One region of the Antribacter sp. NEAU-D49 genome, then DNA from elsewhere that is predicted to be linked to it. Evidence: predicted binding sites of a transcription regulator. Region 1 holds the regulator's gene; each other region holds the start of a gene.
The links. The regulator LexA, encoded in region 1, represses DNA repair genes until DNA is damaged. The targets are predictions, from matches to a motif close to TCGAACANNTGTTCGA.
Positions count from the first base shown of each region.

Region 2: a site for LexA is predicted at 2,364-2,379, ahead of AC060K_RS03050 (HNH endonuclease signature motif containing protein). Genes of this name have one in related genera too.
Region 3: a site for LexA is predicted at 1,606-1,621, ahead of ruvA (Holliday junction branch migration protein RuvA). Genes of this name have one in related genera too.
Region 4: a site for LexA is predicted at 1,863-1,878, ahead of AC060K_RS08455 (HNH endonuclease signature motif containing protein). Genes of this name have one in related genera too.

Region 1 is NZ_JBXTSN010000003.1:109,737-117,114, reverse strand. Features, by position in the region: gene hflX (GTPase HflX) at 1-1,439, shown strand, start outside; gene AC060K_RS03870 (ATP-dependent DNA helicase) at 1,542-3,689, shown strand; gene AC060K_RS03865 (L-lactate dehydrogenase) at 3,738-4,718, shown strand; gene lexA (transcriptional repressor LexA) at 4,777-5,577, opposite strand; gene AC060K_RS03855 (LysM peptidoglycan-binding domain-containing protein) at 5,833-6,363, shown strand; gene nrdR (transcriptional regulator NrdR) at 6,491-6,991, shown strand; gene AC060K_RS03845 (DUF5302 domain-containing protein) at 7,113-7,355, shown strand.
Region 2 is NZ_JBXTSN010000002.1:284,046-291,423, forward strand. Features, by position in the region: gene AC060K_RS03045 (4-hydroxy-3-methylbut-2-enyl diphosphate reductase) at 1-442, shown strand, start outside; gene AC060K_RS03050 (HNH endonuclease signature motif containing protein) at 527-2,164, opposite strand; gene AC060K_RS03055 (TetR/AcrR family transcriptional regulator) at 2,640-3,200, opposite strand; gene AC060K_RS03060 (hypothetical protein) at 3,297-3,740, shown strand; gene AC060K_RS03065 (DNA recombination protein RmuC) at 3,757-5,286, opposite strand; gene AC060K_RS03070 (ABC transporter ATP-binding protein) at 5,465-6,310, shown strand; gene AC060K_RS03075 (hypothetical protein) at 6,280-7,378, shown strand, end outside.
Region 3 is NZ_JBXTSN010000001.1:102,371-109,748, forward strand. Features, by position in the region: gene pdxT (pyridoxal 5'-phosphate synthase glutaminase subunit PdxT) at 1-127, shown strand, start outside; gene AC060K_RS00450 (YebC/PmpR family DNA-binding transcriptional regulator) at 137-895, shown strand; gene ruvC (crossover junction endodeoxyribonuclease RuvC) at 968-1,534, shown strand; gene ruvA (Holliday junction branch migration protein RuvA) at 1,641-2,261, shown strand; gene ruvB (Holliday junction branch migration DNA helicase RuvB) at 2,284-3,393, shown strand; gene yajC (preprotein translocase subunit YajC) at 3,462-3,923, shown strand; gene secD (protein translocase subunit SecD) at 4,049-5,950, shown strand; gene secF (protein translocase subunit SecF) at 5,950-7,044, shown strand; gene AC060K_RS00485 (adenine phosphoribosyltransferase) at 7,052-7,378, shown strand, end outside.
Region 4 is NZ_JBXTSN010000008.1:49,784-57,161, forward strand. Features, by position in the region: gene AC060K_RS08455 (HNH endonuclease signature motif containing protein) at 187-1,806, opposite strand; gene AC060K_RS08460 (sensor histidine kinase) at 2,211-3,431, shown strand; gene AC060K_RS08465 (response regulator transcription factor) at 3,428-4,102, shown strand; gene AC060K_RS08470 (DUF2306 domain-containing protein) at 4,173-4,805, shown strand; gene AC060K_RS08475 (hypothetical protein) at 4,894-5,394, shown strand; FMN riboswitch at 5,590-5,715, shown strand; gene AC060K_RS08480 (riboflavin synthase) at 5,919-6,560, shown strand; gene ribB (3,4-dihydroxy-2-butanone-4-phosphate synthase) at 6,557-7,378, shown strand, end outside.

The sequences.
Region 1 (7,378 bases):
GGGTGCTCGCTCGGGCAGGGACGGCTCGGTCGGACGGCGAGACCGTCCACATGGAGCACGACGGCGAGCAGCTGGACCTCGAGGAGCGCGTGGCCCTGCGCCGCGTGGCCGGCCTGTCGACCGAGCTCCAGGACGTCACCGAGGTCGAGTACCGGCAGCTGCGCCTCGAGCGCGTGGTGCTCGTCGGCGTCTACGCCGGCGGCGAGGCCGCGGCCCAGGACGCCGAGATCTCGCTCCGTGAGCTCGCGGCTCTCGCCGAGACGGCGGGCTCCCAGGTGCTCGACGGCCTGCTGCAGCGGCGCCAGAAGCCCGACCCCAGCACCTACCTCGGCTCCGGCAAGGCGGCGGAGCTGGGCCAGCTGGTCCTCGCGGTCGGCGCCGACACCGTGGTGGTCGACGGCGAGCTGGCCCCCTCCCAGCGCCGCGCGCTGGAGGACGTGATCAAGGTCAAGGTCGTGGACCGCACGGCGCTGATCCTCGACATCTTCGCGCAGCACGCCAAGTCGCGGGAGGGCAAGGCGCAGGTGGAGCTGGCCCAGCTCGAGTACCTGCTGCCGCGCCTCCGCGGCTGGGGCGAGTCCATGTCCCGGCAGGCCGGTGGCCAGGTCGGTGGCGCGGGCGCGGGCATGGGGTCGCGCGGTCCCGGTGAGACCAAGATCGAGCTGGACCGCCGCCGCATCCGCAACCGGATGGCCAAGCTGCGCCGCGAGATCGACGCGATGAAGCCTGCACGGGACACCAAGCGGCTGTCGCGCAAGCGCAACGCGATCCCTGCCGTGGCGATCGCCGGCTACACCAACGCCGGCAAGTCCTCGCTGCTCAACGCGCTGACGGACGCGGGGGTGCTCGTGGAGAACGCCCTGTTCGCCACGCTGGACCCGACGGTCCGGCGCACCCAGACGGAGGACGGTCGTGTCTACACGCTGGCCGACACCGTCGGCTTCGTGCGGCACCTGCCCCATCAGCTCGTCGAGGCGTTCCGCTCCACGCTCGAGGAGGTGGGCGACGCCGACCTGCTGCTGCACGTGGTCGACGCCTCGCACCCCGACCCGGAGAGCCAGATCGCGGCGGTCCGCGAGGTGCTGTCCGAGATCCCGGGCATCGCCGACGTGGCCGAGGTCGTCGTCCTGAACAAGGCCGACGTGGCCGACCCGGCGGTCGTGGGGCGCATCCAGCGTCGCGAGAAGCGCACGGTGGTGGTCAGCGCCCACACCGGTGAGGGCATCGCGGAGCTCCGCGGCGTCATCGCCGATGCGCTGCCCCGGCCCGACGTCGAGATCGACCTCGTGGTGCCCTACTCGCGCGGCGACCTGGTGCACCGCGTGCACGAGGGCGGCGAGATCGACCATGAGGAGCACGTCTCCGCGGGGACGGCGCTGCGGGGCCGGGTGGACGCCCAGCTCGCGGCCGAGCTGGAGCGGGTCGCGGTCCGCGCCTGACCCGCCCCGCCGTGGGTACGGAATGGTCGCCTCTCCGCTCGGAGGGGCGACCATTCGCGTACCCACAGCGAGGGTGTCGGTGGGCGCCCGTAGGATCATCGAGTGACAAGCCTCGACGACCTCCAGGACTCTCCCGCCGCTGCGCAGGCCCCCGGCGCGGGCGACGTCCCGGACGTCGCGACGCTGCTCGAGCTGGCCGTCGGAGAGCTCGGTGGCAGCCCGCGCGACGGCCAGCGCCAGATGGCGGAGGCGGTCGCCGAGGCGGTGGACACGTCCACGCACCTGCTGGTCCAGGCGGGCACCGGTACCGGAAAGTCGCTGGGCTACCTCGTGCCCGCGGTGCGCCACGCGGTGGCCGCGGAGAGCCGCGTCATCGTGTCCACGGCCACGCTCGCGCTCCAGCGTCAGGTCATCACCCGTGACCTCCCTCTCGTCGCGCGTGCGGTCGCGCCGCGCCTGCCGCGGGAGCCGCGCATCGCACTCCTCAAGGGCTGGCACAACTACCTGTGCGTGCACAAGGTGGGCGGCGGCTATCCCGTGGACGAGCCCACGCTCTTCGACCTTCCGGGCGGCGAGGAGCACCCCGCGGTGCCCGACGCCGGGGTGGCGGCCGGGCCGGGCGGTCCCGGTGCCAAGCGGCGCGGCAAGCGGGACGACGGCGCCACGCTGGCCGACCACGTGCGCCGCCTCCACGAGTGGGCCGGCGAGTCCGACACGGGCGACCGCGACGACCTGGTTCCCGGTGTGCCGGACCGCGCCTGGCGCCAGGTCTCGGTGACGGCGCTGGAGTGCTTGGGGCAGCGGTGCCCCATGCTCGCCGAGTGCTTCCCCGAGCGGGCGCGAGCCGCGGCCCGCGAGGCCGACGTGGTGGTGACCAACCACGCGATGCTCGGGATCGCGGTCTCGGGCAGCCCCAACGTGCTGCCGGAGCACGACGTGGTGATCGTGGACGAGGCGCACGAGCTCGTGGACCGCGTGACGGCCGCGGCCACCGTCGAGCTCTCCATGGCGTCGGTGGAGCACGCCTCCCGGCTTGCCCGGCGGCACGGGGGAGCGGAGACCACGGCGCTCGACGCGGCGGCGCAGGCCCTCGGCACGCTCCTCGTGACCGCCCCGGCGGAACGGTTCCCCGATGGTCTGCCCCAGGCTCTGCACACGGCCGTGGGCGGCATCCGCGACGCGGCCCGCGAGGTGCTGACCCGGCTCAAGCCCGAGGCGGCGGGACCGGGCAAGGCGGGCGGGGCGTCGTCGGGCAGCCAGGGTGACCCCGGGCTCAAGATGGCCCAGGGTGCCATGCTCGCGCTCTTCGAGACGGCGGAGCGCATGGCGGCCGAGGACACGAGCCACGACGTGCTGTGGTGCTCGCGCCCGGACGCCGCGTGGGGCGGGTTCGCCGACGGTGTCACCCGGCTGCACGCGGCCCCGCTGCACGTCTCGGGGCTGATCCGGACGCACCTGCTGGCGGAGTCCACGGGGGTCTTCACGTCGGCCACCCTGGCGCTCGGCGGCACGTTCGAGCCGGTGGCCGGCTCGCTCGGCCTGGGCAGGGCCACCCTGGGCGACGGGGAGGCGGCCGCGGACGCGCCGAGGTGGAAGGGCCTGGACGTGGGGAGCCCGTTCGACTACCCGCGGCAGGGCATCCTCTACATCGCCCGGCACCTGCCGGCCCCCGGTCGAGAGCCCACCACCGAGGCGCAGCTCGACGAGATCGCCGAGCTCGTCGGGGCCGCGGGCGGCCGCACGCTCGGGCTCTTCTCCTCCCGCCGGGCTGCCACGGCGGCGGCGGAGGCGATGCGTGAGCGGCTCGACGTCCCGATCCTGTGCCAGGGCGACGACCAGCTCCCCACGCTCGTCCGGGAGTTCGCCGAGGACCCGGCCACCTGCCTGTTCGGGACGTTGTCGCTGTGGCAGGGCGTCGACGTGCCGGGACCGTCGTGCCAGCTCGTGCTCATCGACCGCATCCCGTTCCCGCGGCCTGACGACCCGGTCAAGGCCGCCCGCGCGCGGGCCGTCGAGCAGGCGGGGGGCAACGGCTTCATGGCCGTCTCGGCGGCGCACGCCGCGCTGCTCCTGGCGCAGGGCGCGGGACGGCTCGTCCGGACCACCGCCGACCGCGGGGTGGTCGCCGTCCTGGACCCGCGGCTGTCGACCGCCCGCTACGCGTCGTTCCTCACGCGGTCGATGCCCGGCTTCTGGCCCACGAACGACCCGGCCCTGGTCCGCGCTGCGCTCACCCGGCTCGACACCTAGCCTGAACGGGACCTCGCGAACCGTCCGGACCTGTCCGAGGAGGACCTCTTGAACGCAGCCGTCCCAGGAACGCACGGATCCGGCCGGACCACCAAGCTGGCGGTCGTCGGCGCGGGCGCCGTGGGCTCGACCCTGGCGTACGCGGCGCTCGCACGCGGCTCGGCCCGGACCATCGCGCTGATGGACGTCAACAAGGCCAAGGTCGAGGCCGAGGTGCTCGACCTCCGGCAGGGCCTCATGTTCACGCCCCAGGCGGAGGTGATCGGGTCCGACGACGTCGCGGTGTGCGAGGGCGCCGACGTGGTGGTGGTGACCGCGGGGGCCAAGCAGAAGCCCGGCCAGACGCGGCTCGACCTGGCCGAGGCGACGATCGCGCTCACGCGCAAGATCCTGCCCGGGCTGGTCGAGGTGGCACCCGACGCCGTCTACGTCATGGTCACCAACCCCGTCGACGTGGTGACCTACGCGGCCCTCAAGATGTCGGGGCTGCCCCGTGAGCGTCTCTTCGGGTCCGGGACGGTGCTGGACTCCTCACGGCTGCGGGTGGTGCTCGCCGAGCGGTGCGGCGTCGCCGTGGGCAACGTGCACGCGTACATCGCGGGGGAGCACGGTGACTCCGAGATCGCCCTGTGGAGCTCGGCCACGATCGCGGGCGTGCCGCTGCTGGAGTGGACGCCCTTCGCGGGCTCGTCGCCGCTCGACGCCCAGGCCCGGGAGGACGTGCACCGCGACGTCGTGGACTCCGCCTACCGGATCATCGCCGGGAAGGGCGCCACCAACTATGCCGTGGGGCTCGCGGCCACCCGGATCATCGAGGCCGTCCTCAACGACGAGCACCGGGTGATGCCGGTGTCGTCGCTGCTCGACGACTTCTACGGCATCAGCGACGTGTGCCTCTCGGTGCCGTCGCTCGTCGACCGGCGGGGCGTCACGGAGAACGTTCCGGTGCCGCTGTCGGACGAGGAGCTTGCCGGCCTGCGCGCGTCGGCGGAGAGCATGCGGGCGGTGCAGAAGCGGTTCGGGCTGTAGGACGAGGAAGGCGCCGGGGCAGTGCGTTCGTCGCACCGCCCCGGCGCTTCCCGTCCCTTCAGAGGCTGCGCAGGACCGCCACGACCCGGCCCAGCACCTGCGCGTCGTCGCCCGGGATGGGGCTGTACGCCGCGTTGTGGGGCAGCAGCCAGATGTGCCCGTCCGCCTTCTTGAACGTCTTGACGGTGGCCTCGCCGTCGATCATGGCCGCCACCACCTCGCCGTTCTCGGCCACCGGCTGGCGGCGCACCACCACCCAGTCACCGTCGCAGATCGCGGCGTCGATCATGGAGTCACCGGCCACCTTGAGCAGGAACAGCTCGCCGTCGCCCACGAGCTGGCGGGGGAGCGGGAACACGTCCTCGACCAGCTGCTCGGCCAGGATGGGGCCACCGGCCGCGATGCGGCCGACGAGCGGCACGTACGACGGCGACGGCAGCCGCTCGTCGTCGCTCGCCGTGGCTGCGCCCCAGTGCTGCTCGGCGGGCGCCGGCGTGCCGGCGGAGGTGTTCGAGCCGCCCGGGTCCACGACCTCCATCGCCCGCGGGCGGTTGGGGTCGCGCCGGAGGAAGCCCTTGCGCTCGAGCGCCATGAGCTGGTGCTTCACGCTTGAAGGGCTCGCCAGCCCCACCGCCTCACCGATCTCGCGCATCGTCGGCGGGTAGCCCCGGGTCTCGACAGAGTGCTGGATGGTCTCGAGCACACGCCGCTGGCGCGGCGTCAGCCGGTCGGCCGCGGCGCCGAGCTCGCGCACCTCGGCGAGCCCCTCCCCGGCCGGGGTCTCCCTGTCGAGCGTGGCGACACTGCTCAGGGCAGCGTCCACGGCCGTGCCGCCGTCGTTGCCGTCGCGTCCGGTCATGACTGAACCCCTCCTGCCCGCGCCGCGCCCGTGTGACGCCGCACCGAATGTGATGCCGCCTACCTGGTGCCACCTGTCGCCAATCCGACATATGTCACCTCGTTGCGCCTCCCACTCTAGGTCACGCTCCGCAATCCATCAAACGAATGTTCGAGCGTGTCTCGACACGGGCGGTCGGTCGTGCTACACAATGGTACGAGCGTTCGACGAACAAGCGTTCTACGCACGTCAGTTCGATCCACGATGGAGGAAGTCATGGGGGCGACGACCATGAGCCCGGCCCGGAGCACCGCGAAGGTGCGTCCGCACCGGGGCGAGCGGCACCTGTACCTCGTCCCGCCGGCCGCGGAGGCCCCGCGGCAGCGGCCTCGGGTCGTGCACCGCGCCGGTGAGCGGCCCTCCGCTGTGCGGCCCGTGCCGACGCCGGCTCCGGTGCCGGCTCCGGCTCCCGAGACCGCGCCGGCTGCGCAAGGGCTCGCGACCCGGCTCGGGCTCGACGGCCTGCGGCTGACCCGTCGCGGTCGTGCGGTCCTGGTGCTGCTCGCGGCGCTCCTCCTCGCCCCGGCTGCCACCTGGGGCGCCACGGCGGTGGCCAGCTCCGCGGAACCTGGCGTCGAGGTTCAGGTGCACGCCGTCCAGCCGGGCGAGTCGCTCTGGGACTACGCCGCCGCGCTCACCGCTCCCGGCGAGGATGTCCGCTCGGCGGTCGCGCGGATCCAGGACCTCAACGACCTGGACGACGCCACGCTCCGCGTCGGTCAGGTGCTCCTCCTGCCGGTGGAATGAGTCACACGGTGGCGGGCGACCAGCCGATATGTTGCGTCGATGTTGCACGGGGGTGGTTTGCCCGCTTACGGTCAAGGCGCGACCGGGGTGCACCCGGTCGATGACCCGACCCCGCAGGAGTGAAGCGATGCACTGTCCGTTCTGCCGCCATGCGGACTCGCGCGTGGTGGACTCGCGGACCGCGGACGACGGCGCGTCCATCCGCCGACGTCGCCAGTGCCCCAGCTGCAACCGCCGGTTCACCACCATCGAGACCGCCAGCCTGTCCGTGGTCAAGCGCTCCGGGGCGACGGAGCCCTTCAGCCGCGACAAGATCATGGCCGGGGTGCGCAAAGCCTGCCAGGGGCGGCCGGTGAGCGAGGACGACCTCGCCCTGCTCGCCCAGCGGGTCGAGGAGACGCTGCGCAGCAACGGCAGTGCCGAGATCGACGCGTACGAGATCGGGCTGGCGATCCTGGGGCCGCTGCGCGAGCTCGACGTCGTGGCCTACCTGAGGTTCGCGAGCGTGTACCAGGCGTTCGACTCGCTGGAAGACTTCGAGAGCGCGATCACGTCGCTCCGGGCGGAGCGGGAGGCTCGCACCGGTGAGCCCGCTGCGACGGACGACGTGCCGGCGGGAACCGCCTGAGTCGCGGATCATGGCGCTGGGTGCCTGCGGATATTCGTTGGCGCGGGCGCGTCCCGTGGGGCACGCTGGTCAGCGGACGGGCCCGCGCCGAGGGACCCCCCGAGTTGAGGAGGTGTTCGGCATGACGTCAGTCGACGGAGCTGCCGGCGAGGAGAGGGCGGCCGGTACGGCTGCCGAGGACGCGGCCGCGGAAGGTCGCCCCACCACGCCGAGCGAGGACATGAAGGCCAAGTTCAAGGCGGCGCTGGACCGCAAGAACGCGGCGAGCCACCGCACGTCCGACGGCGATGCGAACACGGGCTCCGTGCACGCGTCCGAGACCGCCGGACCGGTGCAGAAGATGTTCCGCCGCAAGTCCGGCTGAGCCTTCGGTACAGAGGCCGCCGA
Region 2 (7,378 bases), on a different contig from region 1:
GCAGGACCCGCCCAGCGACGACATCTGCTACGCCACGCAGAACCGCCAGGTCGCGGTGAAGAAGCTGGCCCCCGAGTGCGACGTCGTGATTGTCGTGGGCTCGGCCAACTCCTCCAACTCGGTGCGCCTCGTGGAGGTGGCGCTCCAGTCGGGCGCCCGCTCCTCCTACCGCGTGGACCGTGCCACCGAGATGCAGGACGAGTGGTTCGAGGGCGCGACGACGGTGGGTGTCACCTCCGGCGCCTCCGTGCCCGAGATCCTCGTCAACGACGTCATCGCGCGGCTCGCCGAGCACGGCTTCGCCGACGTGCAGGAGGTGCGCACCGCCACCGAGGACCTCATGTTCTCCCTGCCGCGCGAGCTGCGCCCCGCGCTCAAGGCCGCCGGCGAGGTGGACCCGCGCCCGCGTCGCGAGAAGCGCAAGGAGCTTCCGCTCGCCTGAGGTTCATCGAGATCGACTGTATGAGGGCCGTCCCTGCCGGTGGGTGGGGGCGGCCTTCCGCGTCCTTCGACGGAGGGGCAGTCGTCAGAAGGGTGGGTCGCCGGGGTCGGTGGGGGTGTGGCTGTCGGTCCGGTGGTGGTGGGTGGGGTCGGTCGGGGCGGGTGGGCCGGTGTAAGTGCGGCCGGTGGGTGAGGTCCAGGTCGTGGTGCCGGTGTCGGGGTCGCGAGTGACGGTCCAGCTGGTGTGTGTCTTGGCGCGGTGGTGTCGGCGGCACAGGGCGTGCAGGTTGGTGGCGCGGGTCTGCCCGGGGTCGTCGGTGTCTGGTTGACCGCTGGTTCCTGGTCGTCTGCCGGCAGCTTTGCTGTGGTGGTTGTAGGGCTCGATGTGGTCGAGGTCGCTGTGTTCGGCGGGCTGGTCGCAGCGGGGGAAGGTGCAGGTCTGGTCGCGGTGCTGGACTGCGCGGCGCAGGGCTGGGCCGGGGGTGTAGGTGGTGGTGGAGTAGTCGGTCAGGATCCCGGTGGCCGGGTCGGTCAGGAGTCGTTGCCAGGTCGCGTCCTGGGCCAGGTCGCGGGCCAGGTCGGCGGGGACGGGGCCGTAGCCGTTCAGGTGGGCCGGTCCGTGGTCCAGGCCGAGCAGGGTGCTCGCGGCGACGGTGACCCGCACCTGGGGGCGTGTGGGTACGACCTGCAGCACGTAGCCGCGCCCGCCGACCTGCGCGCCGCACGACGCGCACGACCCGGTAGTCCCGTCCGCTGTGCGCGCCGTGCCCGCCGCGGCCGCCGCCGACTCCGAACCTGTCGCTGCTGCGGGTGCCTGCTCTGTCGGGGGCGCATTCCTCGCCGGACGAACCGTCGTCGTGTCGTTGTCGTTGCTGCTGGTGGGCAGGATGCGGCCGGTGGTCAGGGCGACCAGGACGTCGGCGCGGGCCTGGGCCAGGGTGCGGGCCTCGTCGGGGGTGCGGGAGATGGTGTGGGCGGCGTCGTCGACGACGGCCCAGAGGGCTGCGGCCTGCTCGGCGGGCAGGTACGCGGTGAGGTAGGCCATGGAGTTCTCCACCGGTTCCAGGCGCACGTACCGCTGCTCGGTCGCGGCCTTCCGGTTCGTCTCGACCGCCTGGGGGCAGGACGCGACGGCTTCTGCCAGCATCCGCCGGCGCAGCGCGCGCAGCCCGAGCCGGGGGGCGTCGGGCAGGACCCGGACGGTGGCCTCCCGGCGGGCGGCGGGGTGGGCGAACACCCCGGCGAACGCCAGGATGTCGACCTTGGCGACGTCGAGGACCCCGGCGCGCAGGGCGTCACGGGTCTCGGGCAGGTCGCCCAGCGCCTGGCCGCGGGCGACCAGGGTGCGGCCTACGTGCCCGGCATGACCCACGACAAGGCCGAGCTCCTCACCCAGGTGCTCCCGCTCGGCGGACCACGCCCGCCGCGCAGCGAGCTCACCGGCCGCGGAGGCCTGCACCGACGCGGCCCACGCCCCCAGCCGGGCACCCGCGGCGACAACCTCGACCAGGACGCTGTCTCCCGCGTCGGCCAGATCGACCCCGGCCAGCAGACGCGCCAACTCCGGACCGGGCACCGCTCCCGCGAGCAGCCCTTCCAGGCCCGCGTCGTCCGACAGGCTGGCATCCCCCTCCAGCCCCGCGTCGTCCGACCCGGAAGCTGCCGTGGCTGCTGGCGTGGCGTCCGCCGTCGGCACAGCGGCCACGGTCGAGGAGGGCAGCACCGACAGGGGTGTAAGAATCGTCGGCCGGGCGCCGGTACCCGCCGGCGGGGTGTGCAGCGAGGCAGTGACGGTCACATCGCTGGCGACACCCGGACTGGGAACCCAGGACACGTCCGGCACCACACCGAGGGCGCCACGGGGGGCGCTACCGAGCGACAGGCCGGCTCCGGCCCGCCCTACCCGCGCACCACTCGACGACTCGAACATGAGTTCTATTCTATCGAGCGGACCCTGGACCGCGACCCGAACCGCGAATCTGTGGACAACTCCAGGCCGGGGTGCCCCCTCGCTCGGCGCGGCGCAGAGGGGGCGCCGGTTGCCCGGGCGGCGTCGCCTATCGCGGCCTGCCCGGCCCGAGCTCCACGCTAGACCCGGCCACCCACACGCTAGACCCGGCCACCCACACCCCCGGGCCGGCCTCCGGGGCCCGGGCCGCCGTCGAGCGCGTGACGCCGGGCCTCGCCGGACGCTCCGGCTACCACGAACGGCCGAGCAGGAGCGCGCTGGCTCGCGTGCTCACCTCGGCACGGCTGCGCCCACCGGGGTGGTCGACGGCGATGAGGTGAGTGCCGATCGCCATGCAGAACGCGAGCAGGCTGCGCGCCTCGACCTCGTCCGGGTCGGAGCAGAAGGTGCTGATCGCGTCGCGGAGCAGCTGCATCCGCCGGTCGTCCACCCTGCGGAGCCGTTCGGCGACCGCCGGGTCGCGGCGGGCCCAGTCGCGGACGGCCAGGTCGATGGGGAACAGCCGCTCGCTGGAGAACGTCAGCTGCCCGGCGAGCCGAGCCTTCTCCAGGGCGTCGCCCCCCGCCCGTTCGACCTGGTCGAGGACGTCGTCGACGCACTCCCGCTCCCACGTGTCCAGCATCTCGGCCAGGAGCGCGCCCCGGTCGGCGAAGTAGCCGTAGAAGCCGCCCTTGGTCACCCCGAGGGCCTTCGCCAGCGACTCGACCTTCACGGTGTCGACGCCGCCGGCCGCGAGAGCCCGTAGGCCCTCCTCGACCCACTTCTCGCGCGGGGTCCGCAGTGCGCCCATAGGTGTGACCTGCCTCACGATCTTGCGGGATATACGGCTCCGTACAAGCGGGCTACCGTTGAATATACGTAACCGTATAACAATGAGGAGCTGATGATGCCGACACGAAGACGTCCCCTGATCACCTGGGCCGGTGGGCTGATAGCCCTCTACGGAGCGGCCCACACCGTCGGCGCGCTGACCGTCGAGGGCGCTGCACACCACGCTGGCGCATGGTTCAGCGGGGAGCTCTGGGGCGCGGACCTCTCCCGCATGAGCCCGGCGAACAGCGCCTACTGGCTGACGATCGACAGCTTCGGACCGCAGCTGGTCCTGATCGGTCTGCTGGTCCTCTGGCTCGATCGCCGAGGTCTCACTCCGCCGGCGTTCCTCGCCTGGGGACTGGCGGCCTGGGTCGCGGTCGACGCCGTGGTGCTGGGATGGACGCCCAACGGGCTGATCATCGTGGCACCGATCGTGCTGCTCCTGGTCGGCGCCTACCGCAGGCGCCCTGACGGACAGCGCGAACCGGTCGCGCCCGCGGAGGAACGAGCGGGCTGAGGCCGGGCCGCGCTCGTCAGCCGGCAGCCTGCGAGGTGCCGGGTCCGTCCTCGGGGAGGGCCTTCTCGACGGCCTCGAGCGCCCGCTGATCGCTGGCGACCAGGGTGGTGACCTCGAGCTCCTGCACGAGGACGCTCCGGTGGAAGGACTGGTCGAGTGCTCGGTCGATCGCCACGACGCCACCCTCCTCGGCGGCGAGCAGCTCGGACTTGGTGATGGGCCGAGGTACCTCCTCGATCCCGCGGACCTCGTCGATGTGCTCCTTCTCGTCCACGACGTCGAGCTCGATCATGCGCCGGGCCGAGGTGAGGACGTTCCGCTCGAGCGAGCCGATCATCGAGTTGTAGCTCTTGGTGGCCGACTCGAGCGCCCTGCCCGTCTTGGTGATGTGCGAGGTCATCGTGACGAGTCGCGAGTAGAGCTCCTTGCCCACCTTGAGCACCTGGGCGGCGTTCTCCGCGAGGGCGTCCTGGCGCCAGGCGTAGGCGACCGTACGCAGCAGCGCGATCATCGTCATGGGGGTGGCGACGATGACGTTCTTGCTCACCGCGTACTCGAGCAGGTCCGGCTCGCGCTCGACGGCCGCGGAGAGGAACGCCTCAGCGGGCACGAACATGACGACGAACTCCGGCGCGGGGGAGAACTGGTTCCAGTACTTCTTCGAGGCCAGGTCGTCCACATGCTTCTTCATGTGCCGCACGTGGGCGTCGAGCCTCTGCTCGCGGTAGCCCTCGTCCGTGGCCTGCTGCGCCTCGAGGTACCCGAGGAAGGCGACCTTGGCGTCGACCACCACGTGCTTGCCGCCCGCGAGGTGGACCACCATGTCGGGCCGGAGCAGCGTGCCGTCCTCCGTGGTGGCGTGCGCCTGCTCGGTGAAGTCCACCCGGTTGAGCATCCCGGCAGCCTCGACCACGCGCCGCAGCTGCAGCTCGCCCCACGCCCCGCGCGTCTGCGACGAGCGCAGGGCCGTGACGAGGTCGCTCGTGCCGACGCGCAGCTCTGCGGACGCCTCGGCGACGGCCCGCATCTGCTCGACGATGGCGCCCTGCCCCTCGATCCGGGCCTTCTCCGCCTGGAGCACCTCCGTACGGACCTGGTCCACGGCCTTGGTGAGCGGATCCACCAGTGCTCGGACTGCTTGCTCGCGCTGGGCGAGCACCTCCTCGCCGCGCACCGTGGACGCCTTCAGTCGCGCCTCGGCCAGCTCGAGGAACTGCTTGTTGTTGGCGGCCAGGGCCTCGCCTGCCAGCGCCTGGAAGTGCCGCGCGGCGTTCTCCTGCTCGGCGCGCGCGGCGGCCACCTGCTCCTCGGCTCGCTCCCGAGCGGCCTGCACCTCGCGGTTCGCTGCCTCGACCTGGGCCTGGAGACGCACCACCTCGACCTGGGCGGCATGCCGGTCGGCGTCGGCCTCGGCGCGGGCGCGGGCGGCCGACACCTCGGCGGCGCGCAGGACCGAGGCCGTGCGTCCGGAGTGCCAGAGCCAGCCCACGAGCCCGCCCACGACGAGCGCCCCCAGGGCCAGCAGCACCGTTCCGAGGATCTCCATGGCGACAGGCTGCCACGCGCTACCGACACTCCCGCGCAGAAACCCCGGACGTCCCGCGAAGTCCCAGGTCAGCGCCTGGAGGAGAAACGCGACACCTCCACCTGGCGGGGGAGCGGGCGCGGGGAACTCATCCTCCGGGACGATCCGCTGTGTCGGCGGCGCCCGCTAGGTTGGCGGCATGACAGCGCAAGCCGGCCCGCCGCCGTCGGGCACCAGCGACCTCGCGCCCCAGGGCGCGCCCACGCCACCGCCCGACCCGGCGGCGGCGATGAGCCTGCGCGGCCTGTGGAAGCGGTTCGGCCAGAAGATCGCTGTCCACGGAATCAGCCTCGACGTGCCGTCCGGCTCGTTCTACGGGCTTGTCGGCCCCAACGGCGCGGGCAAGACCACCACGCTGTCCATGGCGACCGGGCTGCTGCGGCCCGACTACGGGTCGGTCCACGTGCACGGCACGGACCTGTGGGCGCAGCCCGACCAGGCCAAGCGCCAGCTGGGCGTGCTGCCCGACGGCGCGCGGCTCTTCGACCGCCTCACCGGCACGCAGCTGATCACGTACGCCGGTCTGCTGCGCGGTCTCGACCGGGACACCGTCGCGAGCCGGACGCAGGACCTCCTGCGGGCGCTCGACCTCACGAAGGACGCCAACACGTTCGTCGTGGACTACTCGGCCGGCATGACCAAGAAGATCGCCCTCGCCAGTGCGATGATCCACGCGCCCGCCACCCTGGTGCTCGACGAGCCGTTCGAGGCGGTCGACCCCGTCAGCGCGGCCAACATCCGCGAGATCCTCGCCGACTACGTCCGGAGCGGCGGCACCGTCGTCGTGTCGAGCCACGTCATGGACCTCGTCCAGCGCATGTGCGACCACGTCGCCGTCGTCGCCGCCGGACAGGTCCTCGCTGCGGGCACCGTCGACGAGGTGCGGGGAGACCAGAGCCTCGAGGACCGCTTCGTCGACATGGTCGGCGGCCGGGCGACGGGGGAGGGACTCGAGTGGTTGCGCACCTCGTCCGCCTCAAGCTGACGCTCCTCGCCAACACGTTCCGGCGCAGCGTCTGGCAGACGATCGGCCTGGTCGTCGCCTCCCTCTACGGACTGAGCGTCGTCGGGCTGCTCGTCGCCGCGGTGATCGCCACCGGCACCTACGACACCGAGGTCCTCGGACTGGTCGTCACCCTGGGCGGCGCTCTCGCGACGCTCGGCTGGTGGCTGGTCCCGGTCTTCCTCTTCGGCGTCGACGCCACGCTCGACCCGCACCGCTTCGCCACGTTCGGCATCCCGCGCCGCACGCTCGTCGCCGGCCTGGGGGTCGCCGCCCTGATCTCGGTACCGGGCATCGCCACGGTCCTCACGGGGCTCGGTGTGACGGTCGCCTGGTGGCGCACGCCTGCGCTGCTGCCGGTGGTGCTCCTGGGCGTCGCCCTCGGCGTCACCACCTGCGTCCTCGGTTCGCGTGCGCTCACCACGGTGCTCGCCCCGCTCCTGGAGGCGCGGCGGTTCCGCGAGATCCTCGCGATCCTCGCGATGGTCCTGCTCGTGATGATCGGCCCCACCATCTCCTGGCTCGGAGGGGGCCGGGACGGCACCACGACGGTCACGATCACCAGCCCCGAGGGCATCCGGCTGGTCGCGGACCAGCTTGCCGGGGTGGTCGGGTGGACGCCGCTCGGCGCGGCCTGGTCGCTCCCGGCCACGGCGTACGACGGCGCCTGGCTCGCCTTCGCGGGCCGCCTCGCGGTGGCCGTGGGCACCGTCGCGCTGCTCTGGTTCGTGTGGGAGCGGGCGCTGGGACGCGCCCTCGTCCGTCCTCCGGTGGGCGGAGGGCGTGGCGCCAAGGCGAAGGGACTGGGCTGGTTCGGCCGCTTCCCGGCCACCCCCACCGGCGCGGTCGCGGCCCGCAGCACCACCTACTGGCTCCGCGACCCGCGTTACGGCTCCGTCCTCGCGATCGTGCCGCTCATGCCGGTCATCCTGTGGTTCTCGGGGCGCGAGACCGACAACCAGCTGCTGCTGATCCTCGCCCCGATCGTGGCGTGGGTGCTCGGCTTCGGGCTGTCCAACGACGTCGCCTTCGACCACACCGCGTTCGCGC
Region 3 (7,378 bases), on a different contig from region 1:
CGCCGGTAGGATCGTCGCAGCACGACAGGGATCGCTGCTCGCCACCGCCTTCCACCCGGAGATCACCGGTGACGCGCGTGTGCACGGGCGGTTCGTCCAGATCATCGAAGCATCGCGAAGGGATTGACTCAGGGTCATGTCAGGGCACTCAAAGTGGGCCACGACCAAGCACAAGAAGGCCGCGATCGACGCCAAGCGTGGCAAGCTCTTCGCGAAGCTGATCAAGAACATCGAGGTTGCCGCGCGCACCGGTGGCGGTGACCTGGCCGGCAACCCGACGCTGTTCGACGCGGTCCAGAAGGCGAAGAAGTCGTCGGTCCCGAACGACAACATCGACCGCGCGGTCAAGCGCGGCTCCGGCGCCGAGGCCGGTGGCGCGGACTACCAGACGATCATGTACGAGGGCTACGGCCCCAACGGTGTCGCCCTCCTGGTCGAGTGCCTCACCGACAACAAGAACCGGGCCGCCTCCGAGGTGCGCCTCGCGTTCTCCCGCAACGGCGGCAACCTCGCTGACCCGGGCTCGGTCTCGTACCTGTTCTCCCGCAAGGGCCTCATCGTCGTGCCCAAGACGGAGGGCGTGGGCGAGGACGACGTCATGCTCGCGGCGCTCGACGCGGGCGCGGAGGAGATCACCGACCTCGGCGAGAGCTTCGAGGTCCTGAGCGAGGCCACCGACCTGGTGCCGGTGCGCACGGCGCTGCAGGACGCGGGGATCGACTACGACTCCGCCGACGTGGTGTTCCACCCGTCCATGCAGGTCGAGCTCGACGTGGAGGGCGCCCGCAAGATCATGCGCCTGATCGACGCCCTCGAGGACAGCGACGACGTGCAGAACGTCTACGCCAACTTCGACGCGTCCGACGAGGTCATGGCGGCCCTCGAGGAGGACTGAACCTCCCCGGCGCCCCGAGCGTCCCCGGCGCGTGGCGCCGGTGCACGCCCTCACCCGTGAGAGGGTGAGGGCGTGCGCGTCCTCGGGGTGGATCCTGGCCTGACCAGGTGCGGCGTCGGCGTGGTGGACTCCCTCCCCGGCCGTCGCGCGTCGATGGTGGCCGTGGGTGTCATCCGGTCCTCGACGGATCTGTCGGTGGACCTCCGGCTGCTTCACCTCGCCGAGAGGCTGGACGCCTGGATGGACGAGCACGTCCCCGACGTCGTGGCCGTGGAGCGCGTGTTCGCCCAGCACAACGTCGCCACCGTGACGGGCACCGCCCAGGTGGCGGGCCTGGCCATGCTCGCGGCGGCCCGGCGCGGCGTCCCCGTGGCGCTGCACACGCCCAGCGAGGTCAAGGCGGCGGTCACCGGCTCCGGCCGGGCCGACAAGGAGCAGGTGCAGCGCATGGTCGCGCGCATCCTCGGCCTGGCCGAGCTGCCCAGGCCCGCCGACGCGGCCGATGCCCTGGCCCTCGCGGTGTGCCACCTGTGGCGGCCCGCCGGTGCGCTGCAGGGCGGCGACCGCCACGAGCTGACCTCCGCCCAGCGTGCTTGGGCGGCCGCGGAGCACGCGGCCAAGCAGCGCCCGCGGCGCTGAGAGACCCGGCCACCGGCTGCGGCACGCCGGGGCACCCGCGTGCGCTCCGGCGTCGGCCCGCGTTGTTAGGATCGCACGGACGTTCGATCGAGGAAGGGGGGCGCCGGTGATCGCCTCGCTCACGGGGACGGTGCAGCACGTGGGGCTGGACCGCGCGGTCGTGGAGGTGGGCGGCGTCGGCTACCTGGTCCACGCCACGCCCACCACGCTGGCGGCGCTGCGCGTGGGGGAGCAGGCCCGGGTGGCCACCTCCCTCGTGGTGCGCGAGGACTCCATGACGCTGTACGGCTTTGGTGACGCCGACGAGCGCGACGTCTTCGAGGCGGTCCAGTCGGTCAGCGGCGTCGGCCCGCGCCTCGCTCTCGCGATGCTCGCGGTCCACACGCCTGACGCGCTGCGGCGCGCGGTGGCGGGGGAGGACCTGGCCGCGCTGATGCGCGTGCCCGGCATCGGCAAGAAGGGTGCCCAGCGCATCGTCCTCGAGCTCGGCGACCGCCTGGGAGCCCCGCTGCCCGACGGCGGCTCGCACGCCCCGGCCGCGCCCGTCGCCGACGACCGGACCGCTCAGGTGGTCGAGGCGCTGACCGGCCTCGGCTGGCAGGCCAAGGCGGCCGAGGACGCCGTCGCGAAGGTGCTCGCCGAGGCGGGTACCGACGTGGTGGCCGAGGCGGACGTTGCTGTGACCCTGCGCGACGCGCTCCGGACGCTGGGAGGCCGCCGTGGTTGAGCGAGGCCGAGAAGGCGCTGAGGTGGGTTCTTCGAGCGGGTTCGGCGACGAGAGCGTCGGCACCGGCCGGATCGTCAACTCGTCGGCCGACGACGTGGAGCGTGCCGCCGAGGCGGCGCTCCGGCCCAAGCGGCTCGACGAGTTCGTGGGCCAGCGCGTGGTGCGCGACCAGCTCTCCCTGGTGCTCCAGGCGGCGCTCGCCCGAGGGAACCCGCCCGACCACGTGCTGCTGTCGGGCCCGCCCGGGCTCGGCAAGACCACCCTCGCCATGATCATCTCGTCCGAGCTCGGCACCTCGCTGCGCGTCACGAGCGGCCCCGCCATCCAGCACGCCGGCGACCTCGCGGCCGTGCTGTCCTCGCTGGAGGAGGGCGAGGTGCTGTTCATCGACGAGATCCACCGTCTCGCGCGCCCCGCCGAGGAGCTCCTGTACGTGGCCATGGAGGACTTCCGCGTCGACGTGGTGGTCGGCAAGGGCGCCGGGGCCTCCGCGATCCCGCTGGCCCTGCCCCCGTTCACCGTGGTGGGGGCCACCACGCGGGCGGGCCTGCTGCCCGCGCCCCTGCGCGACCGGTTCGGCTTCACCGGGCACCTCGACTTCTACTCCGCCGAGGAGCTCGAGCGCGTCATCCTCCGCTCCGCCGGCCTGCTCGGCGTCGAGCTGCAGCACACCGCCGCCCACGAGATCGCCGGCCGGTCGCGAGGCACCCCCCGCATCGCCAACCGCCTGCTACGTCGCGTGCGCGACTGGGCGCAGGTGCGTGGCGACGGCGTGCTCGACCTGCGGGCCGCCCGCGCGGCCCTCGAGGTGTACGAGGTGGACCCCATCGGCCTCGACCGGCTCGACCGCGCGGTGCTCAAAGCGCTCTGCACCCGGTTCGGCGGAGGGCCCGTAGGCCTCACCACGCTCGCCGTCACGGTGGGCGAGGAGCCCGAGACCGTCGAGACCGTGGCCGAGCCCTACCTCGTCCGCGAGGGCCTTGTGGGACGCACCCCCCGAGGCCGCGTCGCCACCCCCGCGGCCTGGGCCCACCTGGGCCTCACCCCGCCCGCCGGGGCGCCCGGGACAGCGAACCCGGCGTCGTCCGGACCGTTCCGCGCACCCGCAGGGGTCACGCTCTTCGAGGAATGACCCACAGCACCCCCGGACCGACCTAGACTGTGGTGGTTCCCACTCCCGACCGAACAGGATCTGCCACCGTGGGCGACCCGACATTCCTCATCCTCATCGTGCTGCTCGCCGCAGCGATGTTCTTCATGTCCTCGCGCACGCGCAAGCAGCAGCGTGCCGCGCAGACGTTCCGTGCGAGCCTCGAGCCGGGCAAGGAGATCATGACGGCGTCCGGCATGGTCGGCCGGGTCGTGAGCGTCGACGCCGAGACCGAGATCGTCACCGTCGAGTCCGAGTCCGGTGCCCGGACGGAGTGGGTCCTGGCCGCCGTCAACGAGCGTCCGGCGCGCTACGCCACGCCCGCCGAGGACGACACGGACGCCGACGACGAGGACGGCACCACCACAGATGACGGTTCCGTCACAGACAAGCCGGGAACGGCAAGTAGCATCGCCCCCGACGTGATCGACGTCCCGGACGACCTGTCCGGCCTCGACGACGCACCTCGGGACCCCAAGGCGCGCCGGGACGGCGACACCGACGGCAAGTGACGACCGCACCGGCCGGGGCCACCCGGCCGGTGCCGAACCCGCGCCGCTCGCGGCGCGCACACGAGAAGAGACAGAAGTTGGCGACTCCTACCCGGCGCTCGCGGCCGGTTCGCACGATCGTCCTCATGACGGTCCTGACGATCCTGCTGCCCTTCGGCGCGCTCCTTGCCGGCGTGCAGCTCGACCCACGCTCGAGCGAGAATCCTGACGGCGCAAGCCTGGCCCCCGGCCTCGCGCTCGACCTCCAGGGCGGTACCCAGGTCATCCTGAAGCCCGTCACGACCGACGGCTCGGAGGTGACCGCGGAGGCCCTGGACGAGGCGATCAACGTGATCCGCCAGCGCATCGACTCCTCGGGCGTCTCCGAGTCGGAGATCGCGAGCCAGGGCGGCGAGAACATCGTCGTCGGCATCCCCGGCGAGGTGGACGACGACACGATCGCGCTCATCAGCAAGGCCGCGCAGATGAAGTTCCGGCCCGTGCTGACGTACGACGTGGGCATGGCGGCACCGGAGCCGTCGGCCAGCCCGTCGGCCGACCCCAGCGCAGCCCCGTCCGCCGACGCGAGCGCGGCCCCGGCTCCCGACGCTGCCGTCGCGAGCCCGGCCCCCGACGCGAGCGCCGCGCCCTCGGCGGAGGCCAGCCCGTCCGCGGAGGCCAGCGCCCCGGCCGAGGAGGAGCCCGTCACGGCGACGGACCCCAGCGACCTCGCGCAGATCACGCCCTCCGTGCAGGAGCAGTTCACCGCTCTCGACTGCACCGACCCCGAGAACCTCAAGGGCGGCGGCGGTGACGACCCCGCCAAGGTGCTCGTCACGTGCTCCCAGGACGGCACGCTGAAGTACATCCTGGGCCCCGTCGAGGTGGACGGGACCGACCTGACGAACGCGAGCTCGGGCCTGAAGACGGGCGCCAACGGCGTGGTCACGAACGAGTGGGCCGTGAACCTGCAGTTCAACGGCGAGGGCACCGAGCAGTTCGCCGAGACGACCACCCGCCTGCAGGGGCTCGAGAGCCCGCGCAACCAGTTCGCGATCACGCTCGACGGCCTGGTCGTGTCCGCGCCGTCGCTGTCGCCGGGCGTCATCATCAACGACGGCCGCGCGGAGATCTCGGGCTCGTTCACGCAGGAGAGCGCCGCGACGCTGGCCAACCAGCTGAGCTTCGGCTCGCTGCCGCTCACGTTCGAGGTGCAGAGTCAGGAGCAGATCTCGGCGACGCTGGGTTCGGAGCAGCTGCAGCGCGGCCTCTTCGCCGGCCTCATCGGCCTGCTGCTGGTCGTGGTGTACTCGATGTTCCAGTACCGCACGCTGGGCCTGCTGACCGTGTCGTCCCTCGTGGTCGCCGGTGTCATGACCTACGCCGCCATCGCGCTGCTCTCGTGGGGCATGGGCTACCGCCTGTCCCTGCCGGGTGTCGCGGGTCTGATCGTGGCCATCGGTTTCACGGCGGACTCGTTCATCGTGTACTTCGAACGCATCCGTGACGAGCTGCGTGACGGCCGTACGCTGCGCGTCGCCGTGGAGCGCGGCTGGGACCGCGCCCGCCGCACCGTCCTGGCGGCCAAGGGCGTGAACCTGCTCTCCGCCGTGATCCTGTACTACATGACGGTCGGCGGTGTGCAGGGCTTCGCGTTCACGCTGGGTCTCACCACGATCATCGACGTCATGGTCGTGTTCTGGTTCACGCACCCCGTGATGGAGCTCATCTCCAAGGTGAAGTTCTTCCGCGACGGCCACCCGGCGTCGGGCCTCTCGCCCGACCGCCTCCAGGTCGCCGGTACCCGGTACGTCGGTGCCGGCCGGGTCGCCACGGGCTCCCGGTCCACCGCGCCCGCCGCGGTGGAGGACGCCCCCGCCGAGGAGCAGGTCCCGGAGCCGGCCATGGCCGGGATCGCCCCGCAGGGCCTGCCGCAGAGCGGCCCGGACGGGCGCAGGATGACGATCGCGGAGCGGCGTGCCGCCGAGCGCCGGGCGGCGGCCGAGCAGGCCGACGCGCCCGTCGACGAGAACGAGGAGAAGCACTGATGGCCGGCCGCAGCTTCGCGCAGTGGGGCAACGACCTCTACACGGGTCGCAGGTCGTACCCGATCGTCCAGAAGCGCAGCCGGTGGTTCGTCGTCACCGGTGTGCTCGCCGTGGCCTCGGTCCTCGTCCTGGTCTTCCAGGGCCTGAACCTCGGCATCGACTTCCGCGGCGGGTCGGAGTTCACCGTCTCGGGTGTCACCACCAAGGACCAGGACCTCGCCGTCGAGGCGGTGCAGTCGGTGGTGCCGAACGACGAGGCGCGCGTGACCAGCGTCGGTCAGGACGCCGTGCGCGTCCAGACCGCCGAGCTCACGGCCGAGCAGACCGACGCGGTGGCCGAGGCCCTCGCCGAGGCCTACGGCGTGAACGGGTCCGAGCAGATCACCAGCGCGTTCATCGGCCCCACGTGGGGCGAGGGCGTGTCCCAGCGTGCGCTTCTCGGTGTCATCGCGTTCGTCGTCGCGGTCGCGATCTTCATGGCGATCTACTTCCGCGCGTGGCGGATGTCCGTCGCCGCGATCGTCGCCATGCTGGCCGACCTGCTCATCGCCGCGGGCGTGTACGCGGTGGTCGGCTGGGAGGTCACGCCGTCCACGATCATCGGCTTCCTGACGATCCTGGGCTTCTCGCTCTACGACAAGGTCGTGGTCTTCGACAAGGTGCGCGAGAACACCCAGGGCGTGCTGGAGCAGACGCGCAGCACGTACGCCGAGCGGGCCAACCTGGCCGTGAACCAGACCCTCGTGCGCTCGATCAACACGTCGGTGGTGGCGCTGCTCCCGGTGGCGGGCATCCTGTTCGTCGGCGGCTTCCTGCTGGGCGCCGGCGCGCTGCGCGACATCTCGCTGTCGCTGTTCGTGGGTATCGCGGTGGGTGCCGCGTCGTCGATCTTCCTGGCGACGCCGCTCGACGTGGCCCTGCGGATCCGTGAGCCCAAGATCGCCGCGCACACGGAGAAGGTGCTCCAGGCGCGGGCCGGCCTCGTCGAGGGTGGCGCGGACGAGGAGACCCTCGCCGCCGTCGCCGCCGGCTCGGCCCAGCTCGTGCCGGGCCAGCACCTCGGCCACACGGCGCAGCCGCGGCGTCGTCGCTGAGGTCGCGTTGACCGACGACATCTCAGTCGCCGCCCTCTCCGGCCTCGGGCCGGAGAGGGCGGCGTCGGTGCGCTCCCTGATCGCCGACGTCCCGGACTTCCCCCTGCCAGGGATCATGTTCCGGGACATCACGCCGCTGCTGGCCGACGGCCCGGCGCTGTCCGACGTGGTGGACGCGTTCGCCGGTCTGGCGACGGCCGAGGGCGTCGACGTGGTGGCCGGCATGGAGGCCCGCGGCTTCCTGCTCGGCGCCCCGCTCGCGGTGCAGCTGGGCGTCGGGTTCCTGCCGCTGCGCAAGGCCGGCAAGCTGCCTCCGCCCACCGAGCGGGTCGAG
Region 4 (7,378 bases), on a different contig from region 1:
TCACCCGGAGGCGTGTACGGGTACAGCACGGCACACTCGCACGCCTCGGTCCGGGTGTCCGGCGACTCCCTCGAGGACGCCCGCACCCAGCCGATGCCGCCTCCGAGCCGGAGCTGACGGAGGGGTTGCCGGGGACCGACGGCAGCGCGGGGCCCGTCATCACCGGCTATCGCCAGTCGTCGCCAGTCATTGCCAGGGTCGGGGCTCGGTGATGGGTTTGCCGTGATGGTCGGTGAAGTTCCAGGTGCCGTTGTGGTGGGTCATGGTGATGTGGTTGGTGTCGACGTGGTTGTGGTGGTGCCAGCAGAGCAGGGCGCTGTTGGGGACGCTGGTGTGGCCGCCGGCGGCCCAGTGGTGGGTGGCGTGGTGGACTTCGCAGCGGGAGGGTGGTTCGTCACAGCCGGGCCAGGTGCAGTGCCGGTCGCGGGCGATGACGGCGCGGCGGAGCTCGCCGGTGATGGTTCTGCGGGTGCGGCCCACGTCCAGGACCTGTGACTCGGGGCCGAACACGACCCGGGTGACCTGACTGTCGCAGGCGATCTTGGCGAGCAGGGCTGGGGGGACGGGGGTGCCGGTCTCGGTGAACACCGCCCCGCCCGTGGGGGTGAGCCCGCCCGCAGTGAGCCCGCCCGGGGTGGCGGCGGTCCCGGTTGTGGTTGGTGTGGTTGTGGTGAGGGTGTTGCCGGTGCGGGTGGCCAGGGTGGTGAGCTCGGTCCAGGAGACGGTGACGGTCAGGTGGGGGCGTACTGCGGCGCCGGTGCCGGTGTGGCCGTTGTCCAGGACGATGCGGGCCAGGTCTGCCAGGGCTTGGGCGCGTCGCTGGGTCGTGGTGCGGCCGGTGCCGGGGGCCGGGGGTCCCATGACGGAGTTCAGGGCTGTTGTCAGGGTCAGGCCGTGCTCGTCGGTCAGGAACCCGCTCAGGTGGTACCCGCCGAACGTCTTGGACAGCTCCAGGTGCTCACGGTCCTTGGCGGTGGTGTAGCCGCGTTCGTCCGCGTCCGGGTCGGTCACGGTCGCGAACCGGGCCACCAGCCGCCGGAACTGCGCGGGCCGGTACGCGCGGGCCTGGGCCAGGAGGAACACCTCACCCGAGACCGCCTCCACGCCGTCCGCGCCCGGACCGCCCGCCGGGTCGTCGGGGCCGTCCGCCGGACCGTCCGGGCCGAAGGGGCCGTCGGGGCCGGGCACGGGCCCGGTGCCGGGCAGGGGGGCTGCCAGTGCCGCCTTGCGGGCCGGGCTGGTGGGGGCCCCGTTGACCAGGATGGTCAGGTGGTCGGGGCCGAGGGTCCCGGCCAGGGCAGCGGCCCTCGTGGCGGGCAGGTCCTGGTCCAGGACCCGGGCGGCACGCACCTCCCGGCGGGCGGTCGCCACGCTCAGGTTCGCGGTGGTCGCGTGCCAGGTCGCGAACGACCTCGCCCCGGCCCCCGACCCGGTGCCCCACCGCCCGTCGGCCTCGACCCGGGGCAGGAACGACAGGCGCAACGCGTCCAACCGGCTCGTCACGGCCCGGACCCGGGTCCCCGCCTCGACCAGCCGCGCGACCACCAACCCGCCCGCCACCTCCAGGGCGTCCAGCCCGGCGGGCCCTGCCACCGCGACCAACTCATCCGCGACCGCTTCCAGCTCCGCGAGCACGACCTCCAACGAACGCCCAGCGACAGGCCCGGCAGAGGACAGGCCCGCGGGTGCGGGCGTCGCACGGGGCACCGTGGCGTGCCCGCCGACGACGCCCGAGGGCATGGCGGTGACGCCCGAGGGCACCGCGGCGGGCGCGGAGGGCCGCGTACCGATCGCTCCGATCACCATCCCCACACCCCCTCGAAACCCGCATGATCCGGCCGTTCCTGACCCTCCCCATCCTATCGAACAAGCGTTCTGACGGCCCGCTGACCAGCCAATCTGTGCACAAGACCCCGAAACCACGACCTGTGGTCGACCTCCCACCCGCACACCACCATCACGAGCGACAGTCGGACTTGTGGTCGGGGTAATAAAAGTGTGCCAAGCGCCGCAGGCGCAACCCGCCGGCGAGCGACGCCACCTGCCACGAGCCACGAGCCACGAGCCACGAACCCGAGTCACGAACCCGAGTCACGAGCGCCATTCCCGGCGGGCCCGGAGTCCGTCGAGGCCCGGCCCCCATCGAGACCCCGCCGGATCTCCTCCTTTCGGCCGGTCCCCGTGTCACGGGAGCGGCCTAGCATGAGCCCGTGTCCGCCCTCCGGTCCCTCTGGGACGAGCCGCGTCCCCCGGGCGCACCCTCCAGGGTCTGGCGCGACTGGGTCCTGGTCTGCGGGCTCCCAGCTGCCGCCGTGCTCGAGGGGGTGCTCCGCCCGGGCGCGTCGTGGCGCTGGCTCGAGGTCGTGACGGTCGTGCTGCTCGCGCCGCTCCTTCTCTGGCGTCGCACGCATCCCCTCCGGACCGTCGCGATCGCCTTCACAGCATCGGGCGTGGTGTCCGTGATCATGGGCCGGGACGGCGACCTGTACACCACCGTCTTCATGCTCATGCTGCCCTACGCCCTCTACCGGTGGGGAAGCGGCCGGGAGGTCGTCCTGGGCAGCGCGGTCCTGCTCGGCAACTTCGGCCTCACCGCTGCGGCGGGCCTCACCAGCCCGGCCGACGCCGTCGGCGGGCTCGTCGTCGTCGCCGCGGTCTGCTCGGCGGGGACAGCCGCCCGGTTCCGCACGGGCCTCCGGTCGCGGGAGCTCGCCCAGGCGAGGCTCGCCGAGCGGGAGCGCATCGCCCGGGACCTGCACGACGTCGTCGGGCACCACATGTCCGCCGTGGCCGTCCGGGCGCAGGCCGGTCTGGCTGCGTCCGCCACGCGGCCGGAGGCCGCGACCGAGGCGCTCCACGTCATCGAGGACGCCGCCACCCAGGCCCTGGCCGAGATGCGCACGATGGTGCGCATCTTGCGGGCCGACGAGCTCGCAACGCCCGGTGAGTCCGGCGAGCCTAAAGGCTCCGCCCGCACCGACGCACCCGCCGGAGCCGACCTGCTCGCGCCCGGCCCCTCGATCGCTCAGCTCGCGTCGCTCGCGGGCGGGCCGCCGCCGCAGGTCGACGTCCAGGTCGCCGACGGCCTCGACGACCTCCCTGCCGCCGTCGGGGCGGCCGTGTACCGCCTCGCCCAGGAGTCGGTCACGAACGCGAGGCGGCATGCGAGAGACGCCACAAGGGTGGTCGTGGGCGTGACCGCGGACGGCCCCCACATCCGCCTGAGGGTGTCCGACGACGGTACCGCGCCTCCGCACCAGGCCCGCGAGGGCCTCGGGCTGGCTGGGATGCGGGAGCGCGTCTCCCTCCTGGGTGGCACCTTCGCGGCCGGCCCCGCCTCGGCTTCCACCCAGGCCGATCCGGCTGAGCCTCGCCCGCACGGCCGCGGCTGGCTGGTCGAGGCTGTCCTGCCCCGGGTAGGCCACACGTGACGGTGACCGTGCTGGTCGCGGACGACCAGGAGATCGTCCGGACCGGGCTCGCGATGATCCTCGACGCGCAGGAGGGTATCGAGGTCGTGGCGCAGGCAGCTGACGGCCTGGAGGCGGTGGAGCTCGCCCGCAGGCTCCGGCCCGATGTGTGCCTCCTCGACGTGCGGATGCCCGGCCTCGACGGGCTGGAGGTGACGCGCCGCCTGGCGGGACCGGACGTCGTCGACCCGCTCGCCGTCGTCGTCATCACCACGTTCGACCTGGACGAGTACGTGTACGCGGCGCTGCGCGCCGGTGCGCGCGGGTTTCTCCTCAAGGACGCCGGGGCGGCGCTGCTCACCCAGGCGGTCCACGCCGCGGCTGCGGGCGACGCCCTGATCGCCCCCAGCGTCACCTCACGCCTGCTGCGAGCCTTCGCCGACGGCGCCCCCGGGGCGCCCGGGCGCGGACAGCCCCCCGAGCAACCCCTCGAACCGCTGACCCGGCGCGAGGAGGAGGTCCTGCTGGCCGTCGCGCGCGGGCGAACCAACACGGAGATCGCGCAGGAGCTCTTCATCACGCTCAGCACCGTGAAGTCGCACGTGGCACGCCTGATGACCAAGCTCGGGGTGCGGAACCGGGTGGAGATAGCGCTCTGGGCGTACGACACGGGCCGGCTGCGGCGCGGCTAGTACTTTCGGCCGCCGGGGACCGGCCCATAGGCCGATGCCCCGCCACGGTCCGCCGCGCGAGGCTCCTGTCATGACCACCACCACAGCCAGCACCTCCCGCCGCGAGTGGCTCGTTCCCGCCGGGCTGCTCCTGCTCACCGTGATCCCGATGCTCGGGGGAGCGGTCCGCCTCGGCGACCTCGCCTCGAGCCCGGCCGTCACCCCGGAGAACGCGCGCTTCGTCGGTGACCCGCTGCCCGTCGTCGTGCACATCGTGGCCGCCGTGATCTACGGCGTGGGCGGTGCGCTGCAGTTCGCACCCGCCCTGCGGCGGCGGTCCTGGCACCGCAGGGCGGGCCGGGTCCTCGCGCCGGCGGGTTTCGCCGTCGCGCTCAGCGGCCTCTGGATGACCGCGGCCTACGACCTGCCGGACGGCCTGGAGGTCGTCAACGCCATGCGGTACGTGGTGGGTGTGGCTATGGCGGTGTTCGTCATCCTCGGCGTCCTGGCTGCCGTGCGGAAGGACTTCGTCAGCCACCCGGCATGGATGATGCGGGCCTACGCCCTCGCGATGGGCGCCGGGACCCAGGGCGTGCTCGGTATCACGGTGGCGCTGACGACGGGCGCCACGAGCCTCGACCCGGTTGCCAACACGTTCGTGATGGGCGGGGGCTGGGCGATCAACGTGCTGGTGGCGGAGTGGGTCATCCGACGGCGCCATTGACCCATGTCGCAAAATTTCATACTGCGACACGCCGGTGAAACGCGCATGGAGTCTTGAGGTGTCGCACGGATCCGAGGACGATCTGCCCATGCGACGGCGCAGCGGACAGTGGGCGGCAGCGACCCTGCCTGCCCTCGCGGGGACGGTACTGACGCTCGGCGGCTGCAGTCTGGACTCCGGGACCACCTGTGTCGACTGGGCCGTCTACAACACGCCGGACGAGGCCGCGGAGGGTGCGACGGTGGTGGTCCGGGCCAGCGTGGTGCGCGACGACGGCACCGAGCGCCTCTGGGGGGTCCGTGCCAACCGCTGGGTGGTCGAGGTCGACGAGGTCATCCAGGGAGACATGGCCGACGTCGAGGCGGGGGAGGAGCTCACGGTCGTCTCGACGCCGCGCACCTGCCACGCCGGCAACGAGACGTACCCCTCGGGGGACCCGCTGGACACCGAGGACGAGGTGATCCTCCTGGTCGAGGACGACCCGCATTTCGACGTGGTACGCACGCTCACGCCGTACGACGGCGTCGTGGAGCCGGCCCCGGACGGCGGGCTGCCGACGGTCTGGCCCAGCGGCCAGCACACCTTCTGAGGACCCCTGTCCTGACCGGAGTCGAACCCTTCAGAGTAAATAGTGTGCCAAGCGCCAAGAAACACGCCCACCGCAACGCACACCACCTCGCCACCAGCCCGGAAACCCAGGAGGGGGCCAAACGAGTGTGCGTCGTGACACACCCGGGCCTCAGGGACCGGCGGATGTGGCATCCTGGCCCGGCAAGCACACAGCACACGTGCTCCGGGGTCGGTGTAATTCCGAGCCGGCGGTGACAGTCCGCGACCCGCACTTCGGTGCGGTTGACCTGGTGGAACTCCAGGACCGACGGTGAAAGTCCGGATGGGAGGAAGCACGTGCGGCGCGCACCGCCCTGGGCGGTGCGCGCCGTGGCGTCGTGCGGCGGGGACTTCGCGTCCCTGCCTCCCGTCGTCGTACCCCGGAGCACCGACGCCCGGAGGACGACATGACGACCACCCCAGCCCGGCCCCACGCGCACTCGTCGAGCGCGCTGACGGACGGCCCTCCGCGGTGCAGCCCACGATCCCTGCGGAGGAGTCCTGATGTTCACCGGAATCGTCGAAGAGCTCGGCACCGTCACCGCGATCGGCTTCCCCGGGTCCGGCCCAGGTTCGAGTCCCGGTCCGAACGCGGGCCCGGGGGAGGACGCGGCCCTCACGGTCGAAGGTCCGCTCGTGGCGGGCGACGCCCGGCCGGGCGACTCGATCGCCGTCGACGGCGTCTGCCTCACGGTCCGCACGGTAGATGACGGCCGCTTCACCGCCGACGTCATGCCGGAGACCCTCAGCCGCAGCACCCTGGGCACGCTCGCCGCGGGCTCCCGGGTCAACCTCGAGCGTGCGCTGCCCGCGCACGGCCGTCTCGGCGGACACGTGGTCCAGGGTCACGTGGACGGCACCGCGACTCTCGTGTCCCGGGACCCCGGGCCACGCTGGGACGACCTGGCCTTCGCCGCGCCGCCTGAGCTCACCCGGTACGTCGCGGAGAAGGGCTCGATCGCCCTCGGCGGCGTCTCGCTGACGGTGACCTGGGTGACCGACGACGGCTTCGGCGTCTCCCTGATCCCCACCACCCTCGAGGCGACGACCCTGGGCGCTCTCGCGCCGGGCAGCACCGTCAACGTCGAGGTGGACGTGCTGGCCAAGTACGTGGAACGCCTCCTCCAGGCGGGGGCCAGGTCGTGACGGCCGCCTTCGAGGCCCTGCTCGAGCGGGCCCTGGTCGACCTGCGCGCGGGCCGCCCGGTCCTCGTCGCCGACGACGCCGGCCGCGAGAACGAGGTGGACGTGGTCCTCGCCGCGAGCGCCGCGACGACCGAGTGGGTGGCGTGGACGGTTCGGCACTCGTCGGGGTACCTGTGCGCGCCGTTGCCAGCCGGCCGGGCGGACGAGCTGGGGCTGCCGTTGATGGTGGCGGACAGTGAGGACCCGCGGCGGACGGCCTACGCGGTGGCGGTGGACGCGGCGACGGGGGTGACGACGGGGATCAGTGCGTCGGACCGGGCGCGGACGGTGCGGGTGCTGGCGGATCCGGGGTCGGGTCCGTCGGACCTGATCCGGCCGGGGCACGTGCTGCCGTTGCGCGCGGTGCCGGGCGGGGTGCTGGAGCGTCCGGGGCACACGGAGGCGGCGGTGGACCTGGCTCGGCTCGCGGGTGCGGGCGAGGTGGGGGTGATCGCGGAGCTGGTCCGGGACGACGGTGGCATGGTGCGTCTGCCGGAGGCGGAGGAGCTGGCCGCACGGGAGGGGCTGGTGGTCCTGTCGATCGCGGACCTCGTGGCGTGGCGGCGTGTGCATGACCCGGAGGAGCCGGCCCCGGCCGAGGCTCCGGCTCCGGTGCCCGACGACGTCCGTGGCGCCCGGGTGCGCCGGGTCGCCGAGGCGTCGCTCCCGTCGGAGCACGGGGAGCTGCGGATGATCGGTTACCGGGACCTGGTGACGGGCGTGGAGCACGTGGCGCTGGTTCCCGTGTCGTCCGGGTTGTCAGAAGCTCCCCGGCGTATA